DNA from 4 places in the Nonomuraea sp. NPDC047897 genome. Region 3 is predicted to be linked to each of the others. Evidence: riboswitches for the same ligand, from Rfam matches in the RefSeq annotation. Region 3 holds a riboswitch; each other region holds the start of a gene.
The links. Region 3 has a riboswitch for cyclic di-AMP ahead of ACGF0J_RS27390 (CHAP domain-containing protein). Riboswitches for the same ligand answer to the same signal wherever they lie in the genome.
Positions count from the first base shown of each region.

Region 1: another riboswitch for cyclic di-AMP. It lies ahead of ACGF0J_RS37280 (hypothetical protein); the one in region 3 lies ahead of ACGF0J_RS27390 (CHAP domain-containing protein).
Region 2: another riboswitch for cyclic di-AMP. It lies ahead of ACGF0J_RS29770 (NlpC/P60 family protein); the one in region 3 lies ahead of ACGF0J_RS27390 (CHAP domain-containing protein).
Region 4: another riboswitch for cyclic di-AMP. It lies ahead of ACGF0J_RS23305 (C40 family peptidase); the one in region 3 lies ahead of ACGF0J_RS27390 (CHAP domain-containing protein).

Region 1 covers NZ_JBIDCC010000028.1:21,063-24,453, forward strand. Annotated here, with positions in the region: gene ACGF0J_RS37265 (ATP-binding protein) at 1-188, opposite strand, end outside; gene ACGF0J_RS37270 (response regulator transcription factor) at 185-838, opposite strand; gene ACGF0J_RS37275 (hypothetical protein) at 955-1,290, shown strand; gene ACGF0J_RS37280 (hypothetical protein) at 1,349-2,305, opposite strand; cyclic di-AMP (ydaO/yuaA leader) riboswitch at 2,310-2,450, opposite strand; gene galT (galactose-1-phosphate uridylyltransferase) at 2,522-3,391, opposite strand, start outside.
Region 2 covers NZ_JBIDCC010000014.1:251,226-254,616, reverse strand. Annotated here, with positions in the region: gene lysX (bifunctional lysylphosphatidylglycerol synthetase/lysine--tRNA ligase LysX) at 1-361, shown strand, start outside; gene ACGF0J_RS29770 (NlpC/P60 family protein) at 411-1,460, opposite strand; cyclic di-AMP (ydaO/yuaA leader) riboswitch at 1,466-1,612, opposite strand; gene ACGF0J_RS29765 (amino-acid N-acetyltransferase) at 1,877-2,446, shown strand; gene ACGF0J_RS29760 (RDD family protein) at 2,532-3,391, shown strand, end outside.
Region 3 covers NZ_JBIDCC010000013.1:47,973-51,363, forward strand. Annotated here, with positions in the region: gene ACGF0J_RS27380 (TrkH family potassium uptake protein) at 1-1,142, shown strand, start outside; gene ACGF0J_RS27385 (hypothetical protein) at 1,109-1,648, opposite strand; gene ACGF0J_RS27390 (CHAP domain-containing protein) at 1,827-2,519, opposite strand; cyclic di-AMP (ydaO/yuaA leader) riboswitch at 2,532-2,683, opposite strand; gene ACGF0J_RS27395 (VanW family protein) at 3,012-3,391, shown strand, end outside.
Region 4 covers NZ_JBIDCC010000010.1:133,546-136,936, reverse strand. Annotated here, with positions in the region: gene ACGF0J_RS23310 (class I SAM-dependent methyltransferase) at 1-479, opposite strand, end outside; gene ACGF0J_RS23305 (C40 family peptidase) at 519-1,169, opposite strand; cyclic di-AMP (ydaO/yuaA leader) riboswitch at 1,173-1,318, opposite strand; gene ACGF0J_RS23300 (3-isopropylmalate dehydrogenase) at 1,417-2,463, shown strand; gene ACGF0J_RS23295 (branched-chain amino acid aminotransferase) at 2,651-3,391, shown strand, end outside.

The DNA.
Region 1 (3,391 bases), on a different contig from region 3:
TCCTTCTGCTCCACGCGGAGTGACGGGACCGGCTGGTCGAGCCCGCCCGGTGCCACGGGCGCGGAAGGCGGTCCGGGGAAGGGCGAGTACAGGACCAGGAGGTAGATGAGCGCCACCAACGCCGCCCCGGCCATCAGGAAGAGGCCGCCGTAGAGCAGGGACAGGCGTAGCCGGACGGTCCGCCTCATATCCGGTATCCGGCCTGGGGGACGGTCTCGATCAGCGGCGGGTCGCCGAGCTTGCGACGCAACCGGCTGATCGTCACCTTCACGGTGTGGGTGAACGGATCGGCGAACTCGTCCCAGCCACGCTCCAGCAGGTCCTCAGCGGAGACCACCGCACCCTGGGCGGCCAGCAGCAACTCCAGCACGGCGAACTCCTTGGGGCTCAGCGGCAGCCGGCGCCCGTCGCGGGTGACGATCCGGGTGGCCGGATCGAGCCGCAGATCGCCGTGGACGAACACGGGAGGCAGGGCGCGGTGAGCCCGCCTGGCCAGTGCCCGGATCCGGGCGACCAGCTCAGCGAAGGCGAACGGCTTGGAAAGGTAGTCGTCGGCACCGACGCCGAGCCCGGTCACCCTGTCGTCGATCGTCCCCGCGGCGGTGAGCATCAGCACCCGCGCCGGGCAGCCGGTGCCGGCCAGCGACTTGCACACCTCGTCACCGTGCAGCCCGGGAAGGTCTCGATCCAGCACCACCACGTCGTAGTGGTTGGCCGAGGCGCGGGCGAGCGCGTCCCGGCCGTCCAGCACCACATCGACGGCCATGCCTTCGCGGCGCAACCCGGCGGCGACCGTCAGGGCGAGCTCCTCGTGGTCCTCCACCACCAACACCCTCATGATCCCCAGCATGCCCGCGCACGCGTTACAGCGGGGTAACCGTCGCCGTTGCCTCCCTGTAACCGGTTCCCGGCTTTTCTGGGGGCACCGACGGAATCGACTGAAGGGAAACGTCAATGTTCGGCTCGACGATCAGAAGGGTGGTCCTGGCCGCCGCCGTCGTCCTCGCCGCAGGTGCGGTCTGGACGGTCAGCCCGGACACGGGCCCTGCCGGGGATGGCAGGGAGTTCACCGCCTGCATGCGCTCGCAGGGTCTGCCCGGCTTTCCCGAGGTCGCGGTCTCCTCGGACGGGCTGGTCAACTTCGACATCAAGGGTGAGCGGGTCGACGTCCTGTCCCAGAGGTACGGGGCGGCGGTCAAGGCGTGTGAATCGCTGTTGCCCGCCGGTACCCGGCTGCCGGGCGCGCCGGCCGCGCCGGCCGCACCGTCCGCCCCACCGTCCCCCTCCTGACAGGCGCAGGCCGCCGACCGCCGGCCACGGCACAGACTCGCTCGCGGGATGCTTCGGGTCAGTACATCGAGATGTGGACGTGGTCGAAGTGGTTCTCGGTGATGCTGCCCCGGTTCCCCATGGGGCTCCAGCCAGAGCCGTGGTTGATGCGCTGCTTCCAGATCACGTACTTGACCCCGAGCTTCGCCTTGTTCGCCACGGCCCACGCGGCGACGCGGTCGCCCAGCACCTGGTTGGCGGTCGACGGCATGCTGCCGCCCGAGCTCATCATGAAGTCGCAGGCCCGGCCCAGCGGGTGCTCACCGCTCGAACCCGAGCGGTAGCACCCGACCGTGAACGGCAGCGCGAAGTTCCGCTTGATCAGCTCGCGCATCGCGCGCGTGCGGGGAGTGATGTTGTCCGCTCCGGAGGGCAGCTGCGGCGCCCAGGTGCCGTCCGGGCGGCGGCCGGTGCTGACGGGGACGAGGTCCTCGAGCTTGTCCTCGATGTCGCCGATGACGTCCTCGGCCTCTTCGCGCTGCCCGGCCACGGTCACCTGATCGGCACGGATCTTGGCGGCGAGGGCGCCGGCCTCGTCGGCGGCCTTCTTCTTCTCGTCCCGGACGGCGGCGAACCCGTCGACCACCGCCTGCTGCTCGGCCAGGAGCTGCTCCAGCACCGCGGCGCCCGCCCCGTTGATCGGCAGCATGAACGTCGGCAGCGACTGGGGGCCGCTCTGGTAGCGCAGCTGTGCGATCTCGGTGACCTTCTTCTCGGCCTCGGCCAGGGCCTTCTCGGCGGCGGCGAGCCGCTTCCCGGCAGTCTTGGCGGCCTGCTGGGCCTTGGCCAGCTCGACCCGCTTGAGGTTGTACGTCTCGATGAGTCCGTCGACCTTGGTGTTGAGTTGCTTCAGCTCCGAGCGGAGCTTGGTCTCATCGGGCTTGGGCTTGGCCAGCGCGGGCGCCGCCGGGCTGGTGGCCACGACGGCGGCGACGGTGAGACCGATGGCAAGACGCGCGGGGGACGCAGCCGCCACGTAGGAATCCTCTCCCTCTTGCCGACCGGGTTAGCTGACGGGTTCGGGAGGGAGTAGCGTTCCCCTACCACAGGCGTGGATTCACCCCAGGTGCTTGGGTCCCCGGCTCACGGGCGACGCGCCCGAGATTAGGCTTTGGCGCACCGGCCGTTACGGCCGGTGCGAAAGGGACATTAACAGTAAATCCAAGGTCATGCGAGCCTAAGAAGAAACCTGTTAGTGATCTACCTGTGATCGAATCATGCGTGCCGCCTCTTCCGGCAGCACGTCGTTGACGAAGGCGCCCATCGCCGACTCCGAACCGGCCAGATACTTCAGCTTGCCGGGCGCACGCCTGATGCTGAACAGCTCCAGGTGGAGATAGCCCAGGTCACGCCCCTCACGCACCGGCGCCTGGTGCCAGGCCGCGATGTACGGCATGACGACGCCGAACAGGCCGTCGAACGCCCGCAGCACCGAGGTGTAGAGCGGGGCGAACGCGGCCCGCTCAGCCCCGGTCAGCGCGGCCAGGTCGGGCACCTGCCGGTGCGGGTAGAGATGCACCTCGAACGGCCAGCGCGCCGCGGCGGGCACGAAGGCCGTCCACAGTTCGTTGGCGGCCACCACCCGCGGTCCCCCGCGCTCGGCCGCCAGCACGTCGGCGAACAGGCTCCGGCCCTCGTGCGCGGCGGCGTAGCGGGCGGCCGCGCCGAGATGGAGCCTGGTCCGCGGCGTCACATAGGGATAGGCGTAGATCTGCCCGTGCGGGTGGGTCAGCGTGATGCCGATCTCCTCACCGCGGTTCTCGAAGCAGAAGACCTGCTCCACGCCGTCGATCGCGGACAGCTCCGCCGTACGGTCGGCCCAGGCCTCCATCACCAGCTCGACCTGGTCGTCGGTCAGGTGCGAGAACGACGAGGAGTGGTCGGAGGTGAAGCACATCACCTCGCACCGACCCACGCCCGGACGCACGTCACTCAGCCCTCCGGCGGCGCCGTAGGCGCCGAGGTCGCCGGAGAAGGAGGGGAAGCGGTTCTCGAACACCACCACGTCGTAGTCGTGCGCCGGAATCTCGGACTGGCGCGTGTCGGTGGACGGGCACAGCGG
Region 2 (3,391 bases), on a different contig from region 3:
GCAGCCCACGTTCGTCATGGACTACCCGCTTGAGACCTCGCCGCTCGCCCGCACCCACCGCGACGACCCGCTGCTCACCGAGAAGTGGGACCTGATCGGGTTCGGCACCGAGCTGGGCACCGCCTACTCCGAGCTCAACGACCCGATCGAGCAGCGCCGCCGCCTGGTCGAGCAGTCGCTGCTGGCCGCCGGCGGCGACGTCGAGGCCATGCAGCTCGACGAGGACTTCCTGCAGGCCCTGGAGTACGCCATGCCGCCGACGGGCGGCATGGGCGCCGGCATCGACCGGATGATCATGGCGTTCACCGGCCGGAACATCCGCGAGACGATCCTCTTCCCGCTGGTCAAGCCGGCCCACTGAGCGCGGGCGGCGGGGCACTCCGGTGTCCCGCCGCCGCCCGGATGGCGCCTCAGTCGGCGACGCGGACGGCTCCCGCGTACGGACGCCGGGCGATCGAGGCCACGCGCACCACGTCACCCGTGCGCGGCGCGTGGACCATCAGCCCGCCGCCGATGTAGATGCCGACGTGGTGCAGGTCGTTGTAGAAGAAGACCAGGTCGCCGGCGCGCAGCTCGTCCTTGGAGATGTGCCGGCCGGCGGTCCACTGGCTGCCGGTGTAGTGCGGCAGCGAGATGCCGACCCGCTGGTAGGCCGCCATGACCAGGCCGGAGCAGTCGTAGGAGCTGGGCCCCTCGGCGCCCCAGACGTACGGCTTGAGCTGCTGCGTGAGCGCCCAGCGGGCGGCCTCGGCGGCCTTGCCCGAGCCGACCACGGGCAGGCTGACGCGCGTGGCCCTGGTGCCCGGCCGGCCGGCTTCGCCGACCGCCCGCCGGTAGAGGTTGCTCTCGACCTTGGCGACCATCTTCACGATCTTGGCACGCTTGGCGCTGAGGTCGCTGACGAGCTCGCCGACCTCCTCCATGTGGGTCTTGGCCTCGTCTCTGGCCCGCCTGGCCGACTCCATGGCGTCGAGGACCTGTTTGAGCTGCTCGGTCTGCTGCTGGGCCAGCGCGTAGGAGGTGGCGGCGTGGTCGAGGAACCGCTCGGGGTCGCCGGCGCTCAGGAAGGGCAGGGCCCGCCCCATGACGCCGGAGATGTACTGGCTCTCGACCATCTGGGCGGCCTTGGTCCGCTTGGCCGCCAGGTCGGCCTCGCTGGTCGCCAGCGTCTTCTTGGCGGCCTCGGCGGTCTTCTGGGCGGTCTTGAGTTTCTCCCGCTGGGCGTTGTACTGCTCGGCCAGCTTCTCGATGTCCACGTGCATCTGCTCGACCTGCTTGGCGAGCGAGTTGAGGGACGGCTCGGGATCGGCGGCGGCCGGGGCCGCCCCGGCGCCGGCGAACAGGGCCGTGGCGGCGACGAGGGCGGTGCCGAGTAGGGCGAGACGGCGCGGGCCGGTCTGATGCGGAGGGCGGGCGTGGGTGCCCGCTGAGGTCCTCTCGCGACCGCGCGTACGCTTCACCAATCGGCTCCTCTCATCGACGCCTACCGGGTTAGCTGACGGGTTCGGGCCGGAGCAGCCCTACCGAGCCGGAGCTCGGACTCACCCCAGATGGCGCACCGGCCACCGGCGGGTCCCCGGTTCCCCGCACGGGGATTGGGCGCGTCTCCACGCGGGACGCGCGGGTGACATCGTCGCTGGACACTAGTGCACGTTGGGTTGGTGCTCAACCAGAACTGCCAAGTCTGTAGAGGTTCAGCCACCGAAGAGTCACAAGGTGGTGTCCTGTCCCTTCACCCATGGGCGACTTTACGCCCTGTTTGCCCGTGGTTGGGTCGCAGGTGGGGTGACTCGTGTAGGCCAGAGCGATATGCCGGATGGAGCGGACAGGTGGGATTTTGGTAGGAGCCGTAATGGGATCTGTACGCTGGTAACCCATGGAGCAGGTCGCCGAAGTGACAGTCCCTGACACCGAAGTCGTGGTGCGGCGCGCCCGCACGTCCGACGTCAGGACCATCAGGCGCCTGGTCGACACCTACGCCGGTGCGGGTCCACGCCTTCTGGAGAAGGCCACTGTCACGCTGTACGAGGACGTCCAGGAGTTCTGGGTGGCCGAGCGGAGCGGGCAGGTCGTCGGGTGTGGCGCGCTGCACGTTCTCTGGGAGGATCTGGCCGAGATCCGCACGGTCGCCGTGGACCCCGCGTCCCGGGGCCTGGGGATCGGCCACCGGATCGTCTCCGCGTTGATCCGCACGGCGAGGGATCTGGGGCTCAGGCGGGTTTTCTGCCTGACTTTCGAGGTCGACTTCTTCGCCAGGCACGGGTTCCGTCCGATTCAGGGCACCCCCGTCTCACCCGAGGTCTATGCCGAACTCCTGGCCTCGTACGACGAGGGTGTGGCCGAGTTTCTCGATCTCGAACACGTCAAGCCGAACACCCTGGGCAACACCCGCATGCTGCTCCACCTGACATCGGGTGACACGGGCCTTGACCAACAGGAAAGGTGATTGTTGATACCTATGTCGATACGTTGGGCAGCACAGGCATGTGTCCTGACACGTGCCACACGCGCACGCGAAGCGAGGTGACACGGTGAGCACCGGACAGCCGCCGTATCCACAGGACGATTCCGGCGAGCACGCTCCCGGGTCGCCCCCCTACGGACAGCACAACCCCAACCGCCCCCACGGCGAGGCCGACCCCGACGCGACGATCGTGGGCTACCGGGCCGACGACTACGCCCAGCCCGGCTACGGGCAGCAGGCGCAGTCCCAGCCCGGCTACGGCCAGGCCCAGCCCTCATACGGCCAGCCCGGCCAGCCCCAGCAGTACGGCCAGCCCGGCCAGCAGTACGCGCAGCCCGGCCAGCAGTACGGGCAGCCCGGCTACGGCCAGCAGGGCCAGTCGCAGCCCGGTTACGGTCAGCAGGACCCTTCCGGGCAGCAGTACGCGCAGCCGGGTTACGGCCAGCCGGGCCACGGTCAGCAGCCGCAGCCCGGCTATGGCCAGCAGCCCGACTACGGCCAGCCCCAGCAGTACGGGCAGCCCGGCTACGGCCAGCAGGGCCAGTCCCAGCCGGGTTACGGTCAGCAGCCCGACTACGGCCAGCCCGGCTACGGTCAGCAGCCGCAGTACGGTCAGCAGCCGGCCTCACAGCCGGACTACGGCCAGCCCGGCCAGCCCGGCCAGCAGTACGGACAGCCGGGCTACGGTCAGCAGCAGCCGGGTTACGGCCAGCAGGACCCGTCGGGCCAGCAGCACGGCTACGGCCAGCAGGACCCGTCGGGCCAGCAGCACGGTTACGGTCAGCAGCCGCCTTCGGGGCAGCAGTACGGGCAGCCGGGCTACGGCCAGCCCGGCCAGCAGTACGGGCAGCAGCCCCAGCAGGGCTACGGGCAGCCGGGCTACGACCAGCCCGGTCAGCCCGGTCAGCCCGGTCAGTACGGCCAGCC
Region 3 (3,391 bases):
CCCACTGGTCGGTCTTCGGCGAGCTGGTGATCGTGGCGCTGGCGCAGGTCGGCGGGCTCGGAATCATGACGCTGGCGACGCTGTTCACGGTCCTGCTGTCGGGCCGGCTCGGGCTGCGCGCCAGGATGTTCGCCCAGGCGGAGACCAAGACGCTGGCGCTCAGCGACCTGCGCCGGGTGGTGCGCAACGTCGCGCTCTTCTCGCTGGTGTGTGAGGTGATCACGGCGGTCCTGCTCACCGGGCGCTTCCTGGTCGGCTACGGCGAGCCGTTCGGCCGGGCGCTGTACCTGGGCGCCTTCCACGCGGTGTCGGCGTTCAACAACGCCGGATTCGTGCTGTGGTCCGACAACCTCATGGGGTTCGTCACCGACCCGTGGGTCTGCCTGCCGATCGCGGGGGCTGTGATCGTCGGTGGGCTGGGCTTCCCGGTGGTGTTCGAGTTGTTCAGGTCGTGGCGGCGGCCGAGCCACTGGTCGGTGCTGACCAGGATCACGCTGGGCGTGACGGCGCTGCTGCTGGTGGCGGGCACGCTGGTGTTCCTGCTGACGGAGTGGCGTAATCCGAAGACGCTGGGGGCGCTGGACGACTCGGGCAAGCTGCTGGCGGCGTTCGTCACCGCCGTGATGCCGCGCTCGGGCGGATTCAACAGCCTGAACATCGCCGACATGTATCCGTCGAGCTGGCTGGTGACCGACCTGCTGATGTTCGTCGGCGGCGGCAGCGCGGGCACCGCCGGCGGCATCAAGATCACCACGTTCGGGCTGCTGGCGTTCGTCATCTGGGCGGAGATGCGCGGCGAGTCGGACGTGAACATCGGGCACCGCCGCCTGCCGCAGGGCGTGCAGCGTCAGGCCATCGCCATCGCGCTGCTGAGCGTGGCCATGGTGGCGGTCGCCACCTACCTGCTGATGGTCCTCACGCCGCACGGGCTGGACCAGGTGCTGTTCGAGGTGGTGTCGGCGTTCGGCACGGTGGGACTGTCGACCGGCATCACCGCCAGTGTGGGGCCGGCCGGTCACGTGCTGCTCGTGGTGCTCATGTTCATCGGCAGGACCGGCCCGCTGACGTTGGGGTCGGCGCTGGCGTTGAAGGACCGGACGCGCCGCTATCAGCTTCCCGAGGAGCGGATCATCGTCGGCTGACGGGCGGGCCCCGCGGCGTCACGGGCGGGCCGCCCCTTGGCGGCGGCGCGGGTGGCGCTCCAGAGGGCGAAGGCGATGTAGAGGATCTGCTCGGGGACGCGCAGCCACAGCGGGGTCACCTCGCCGCCGGCGAACGGCACGTCGGCGAGGGCCGCGTAGACGTTGGCGGGGAGCAGCATGACGAACAGCGCCACCAGGGCCAACGCGGCGAGGCGGCGGGTGCCCGCGACGACCAGTCCGACGGCGCCGAGCAGTTCGAACACTCCGGTCAGGTAGACCATGACGCCGGGGAAGGGCACGAACGGCGGCACCATCCGGACGAGGTCGGCGTGGTTGGGCATGACCGTGACGCTCTCGGGGACGAAGTGCGCGGACGCGGTCATGAGGAGCATGACGGCGAGCGCGTGGGCGGCGCTGGCCGGCCACGAGGCGAACCTTGTGACGCCGAGCGCCCCGAGGCCGCGGAAGGTGAGCAGGGCGACCAGGAGGACGAGGGGGAACTGCATGACGCTCCTTAATGGATAGTTGAGCTATCTAGTTACTAGATAGTGCAGCTATCTGAAGGAGATGTCAACCATGGCCTTACGCGCGGGCCGGACGCGCGGGCCGGACGCGCCGGCCCGTCCACGTCTCTGCTCGGCCCGGGGGCCTCGTCCGTGAGGGGTGGGGGGTGGGAGGGGGCTGTCAGCCCTGCAGGACGGGGTAGCCGTACCCGGCCACCTGCGAGGTGGGCCGCACCCGGCGCTCGACCTTGCCGTTGCCGGTGTTGCCCTCGATGGTGCTGATCGTGCCGTCGCCGTTGTCCTTCTTGACCAGGCCGACGTGGTCGATCGCGGTGATGCTCCTGCTGCCGTCCCAGTCGAAGAAGACGACCGCGCCCGGCTTGGGCGTGGAGCCCCAGCGGTTGTTGGCCTTGAACCACTTGGCGTAGGTCACCGTGTAGGCGTCCCAGCCGACCGAGGGGCGGGCGCCGGCCTTCTCGCCGACCCACGAGACGAACATCGCGCACCACGGCGCGTTGGCGTAGGCGCCGATGTTGCCACCGTCACGGGCGACGGTCTCGGCGGCCCGCGGCGAGGACATGTACCAGCTGTGGAAGGGGGTGCCACCGCCGGCGGCGTTCTCCGTGACACCGACCTGCGACTCCGCCACCTTCAGCAGGGCATCGGCGGTCAGCGGCCGGTGGTAGGCCGCGGCGACCGTCTTCGGCTGCTCCTGCGCCTGCGGGGCGGCCGGCTGGCCCGACTCCGCGACGGCCGGCTGGCCGGCCATGGCCGGGACGGCGCCGAACACGGCACCGGCCGCGATCGTGAGGCCGACGGCCAGCCGCGGGAGGTCCGTGGGCACGATGGCACGGGAGAGGTCACGCATGGTCATACTGGGGTTTACTCCTTGCTTCCATGCCGCCTACCGGGTTAGCTGACGGATTCGGGCCTGGAAGTGCCCTACGGCACGCCGCTCGTGGCGGGCGTGCCGATTCACCCCATGAGAGATTGGGTCCCCGGTTCCGCGATCTGTCGCGGATTCGGCGGCCGCGCCGCCCCCTGCGGATCTGTCATGCAGGCGGTGCGTACGCGGTCTCGGCGTTTGAACGAGGCATCACCCGGCGGAGGTACTGACGTGCCGGACGTGTGCCTCGGTGTCCCCAAACGTAAGCGAAGCGTATAGAGCGGTGCAAGCGAAGTCCGGGTGCACACCTCGGAACCCCCCGCTCCACCTGCGGTTCAGCGCGGAAGTTTTTACCTACTTCCCCTGGCGAAAGTGGTTTGAAGGTGCAGTTCCCCCCGTTGGGTAAAGACGCCCGGGAGCCGATCGGCACCGTGGCACACTGGCCGGACGTCCGACTCCCCGAACGAGGTCGCCCCCACGATGAAGCGCATCCTCAGCACCAACCGAGGCCGCGTCGCCGCGGCGGCCGCCGCGATCCTCGCCGTCCTCCTGCTGGCGTACGGCATGCCCACGCTGGCCCTGGCCGGCGAGGTGCCGCCCGGCACCGACGCGGGCGGCGTCGACATCAGCGGGCTCTCCCCCGAGGCCGCCCGCGCCAGGCTGGAGGAGGAGTTCGGCCGGCCGGGGCCGCTGAAGGTCGAGGCCGCCGGCCGCACCGTCACCATGAAGCCCAAGGACCTCGGCATGACCCTCGACGCGGGCGCGACGGTGGCCCGGGCCATGGACGGCCACACCACCCCGGCCGGGATCGCCCGCTCGCTGTTCGGTACCCGCACGGTCCCGCCCGCGGTCGAGGTGGA
Region 4 (3,391 bases), on a different contig from region 3:
TAGAGCAGGCCCTCGGCGACGACCAGCACCGGCTTGTCCCGGGGGACGCGGTCGAGCCAGCCGGCGTCGGTGACCGACGCGCCGATCATCGTGTACCGGGGGCGCTCGGGGAACAGCCGCCGGCGCAGCTCGATGACGTCGGGGTAGTCGACGTCGTACCAGTCGACGCCCGGCGGCGGATCGAGCCGGTGGGCGCGCGTGTCGAGGCCGCAGCCCAGGTGGAGCACGCTCGCCTCCGGGTGCCCGGCCAGGAACTGCCGGGCCCAGCCGTCGAGGTGCCGGGCCCGCAGCGCCACGGCGGCGGCGGTGCCCCGCGTCATCCCGGTGCGGCGGAAGTCGTGGTCGATCCGCCGGGCGATCTGCAGGGAGAGGGCGTCGGCGAGGATCGGGTACGGCGCGCGGGCGTCGAGCGCCCTGCCGTGGAGCGTGGCGAGGAGCGTGGCCTTCTCGGCGGTCAGCCGCACCTTCTCGGTTGTCACGTCATCACGGTAGTACGCGCGACCGCACCCGTCCCGTCCTCACAGGGCAGTGGCGACCGGCATGGCCGGTGGCGGGGCCTGGCGCAGCTCACGGATGTGCGCCCAGCGCTTGACCCCCTTCGGGTCGGGCCGGACGGCGCCCACGAAGGAGGCGCGGCGTCCGGCGTCCAGGCGTTCCTCCTTGACCACGTCGCCGGTGCGTGGCGCGTGGACCATGTGACCGGGGCGGGAGATCATGCCCACGTGGCCGAGGCCGTTGAAGAAGACGAGGTCTCCGGGCTTGAGGTCCTTCCAGGCGATCTTCCTGGAGTAGGCGCCGTACTGGGAGGCGGCGACGCGGGGGAGTTCGATGCCCGCGGACTGGTAGGCCCGGAGCATGAGGCCGGAGCAGTCGTAGCCGCTCCGGCTCGCCCCGCCCCAGACGTAGGGGGTGCCCTGCTTGTCCAGGGCGTACCTGACGGCGAGCTTCCAGGCGGGGAGCTGGATGTCGCGGGTCCTGGCGCGCTTGATGTCGGCTCCGGTGAGGGTGACGCCACCGGGGTCCGGTGTCGCCGCGGCCACGGGGGAGGCGGTCACGGGGGAGGCGGTCACGGGGGTGGGTGCCGCCGCGGCGGCGGGGGAGGCGACCGCCAGTCCGGCGGCGGTCGTGGCGAGGGCGAGGGCGGGCGTGAGCATGGCGATGCGCGGCACGAGGAGTCCTTCCACACGGCCGGCCGGGTTAGCTGACGGGCTCGGGCCTGGAAGTGGCCCTACGGCACGCGGACGTGCCGATTCGCCCCGAAGGGGGAGTGGGTCCCCGGCTCCGCGCAACGGCTGCGCGGATTAGGCTTGAGGGACTCTAACGAAACGGTCAAAGCACCGCAATACGGGTAAAACGGATGTCCGAGCGTTGAGATCGGGTGTTCGTCAGCCGAGACGACCCGGTAAGGTACCGGCCATGGAGTCGCGCAACACACGCCTGGCAGTGATCCCCGGAGACGGCATCGGCACCGAGGTCGTGGCCGAAGGGCTCAAGGTGCTGGAGGCCGTGGGCGTCAAGTTCGAGGCCACCCACTACGACCTCGGCGCCGCCCGCTACCACCGCACCGGCGAGACGCTGCCCGACGCCGTCCTTGAGGAGCTGCGCGGCTACGACGCGATCCTGCTCGGCGCCGTCGGCGACCCCAGCGTGCCGCCGGGCATCCTGGAGCGCGACCTCCTGCTCCGCCTGCGCTTCGCCTTCGACCACTACGTGAACCTGCGCCCGGTCAAGCTGTTCCCTGGCGTGCGGACCCCGCTGGCCGACACCTCGCCCGAGGACATCGACATGATCGTGGTGCGTGAGGGCACCGAGGGCCTCTACGCGGGCACCGGCGGCACGATGCGGCGCGGCACGCCGCACGAGATCGCCACCCAGGAGTCGCTCAACACCGCCCACGGCGTCGAGCGCGTGGTCCGCTACGCGTTCGAGAAGGCCCGCTCGCGGCCGCGCAAGAAGCTGACGCTGGTCCACAAGACCAACGTGCTCACCTTCGCCGGCGACCTCTGGCAGCGCACGGTCGACCGGGTCGCCGAGGAGTTCCCCGAGGTGGCCACCGACTACTGCCACATCGACGCGGCCTCGATGTACTTCGTCACCCAGCCCGAGCGTTTCGACGTGGTCGTCACCGACAACCTCTTCGGCGACATCATCACCGACCTCGGCGCCGCCATCGCCGGCGGCATCGGCCTGGCGGCCAGCGGCAACATCAACCCCGAGGGTGCCGCGCCCAGCATGTTCGAGCCGGTGCACGGCAGCGCCCCCGACATCGCCGGGCAGGGCAAGGCCGACCCGACCGCCACGATCCTGTCGGCCGCCATGCTCCTCGACCACCTCGGCCTGCGGGCCGAGGCCGCCCGCGTCGAGCAGGCCGTCGCCGACGACATCGACGCGCGGTCGGCGGGACGGGCGAGCCGCACCACCCATGAGATCGGCGACGACATCACCGCGCGAGTATCGAGCTAGGGCCGCCTCAGCTCGACCAAGCGCCTGGCGGTCCGCACCGGACCCGCCAGGCGCTTTTCGCATGCCAAGGGCGCAAAACAGCCCCGTCACCCCTTGCCATCCCAAATGGCGAGACAATAGGAAGTACTGACCGCTGCCGAGCAGTCCAGGCCGGCATCGCGCCACAGCAGAGAGAAGGACGTCCGTCATGACCATCGCTCAGAAGCTCAGCTTCGACGTGCAGCTATCCGACCACGCTCGCACCGCGGCCGAGCGGGAGCAGGTACTGACGAACCCCGGCTTCGGGCAGACCTTCACCGACCACATGGTCGTCATCGACTACACCGACGGCCGCGGCTGGCACGACGCCCGGCTCGTGCCGTACGGGCCGCTCAGCCTCGACCCGGCGACGTCGGTCCTGCACTACGCGCAGGAGCTGTTCGAGGGGCTCAAGGCCTACCGGCAGGTCAACGGCTCCATCGTGGCCTTCCGCCCGTACGCCAACGCCGCCCGTCTCAACCGCTCGGCCGTCCGCATGGCGATGCCCGAACTGCCGGAGGAGACGTTCGTCGAGTCGCTGGAACTGCTCGTCCAGACCGACCGCGACTGGGTGCCGACCACCGAGGGGCACAGCCTCTACCTGCGGCCCTTCCTCATCGCCACCCAGGTGGGCCTCGGCGTCAACTACCCCTCGCGCACCTACTCCTACATCGTCATCGCCTCCCCGGCCGCCTCCTACTTCAGCGGCGGCATCAAGCCGGTCTCGGTGTGGCTGTCGACCGAGTACACCCGCGCCGCCCCCGGCGGCACCGGCTTCGCCAAGTGCGGCGGCAACTACGCCGCCGCCTTCGTCGCCCAGCGTCAGGCCGTCGAGAACGGCTGCGACCAGGTCGTGTGGCTGGACGCCGGGGCGCACGAGTACGTCGAGGAGATGGGCGGGATGAACCTG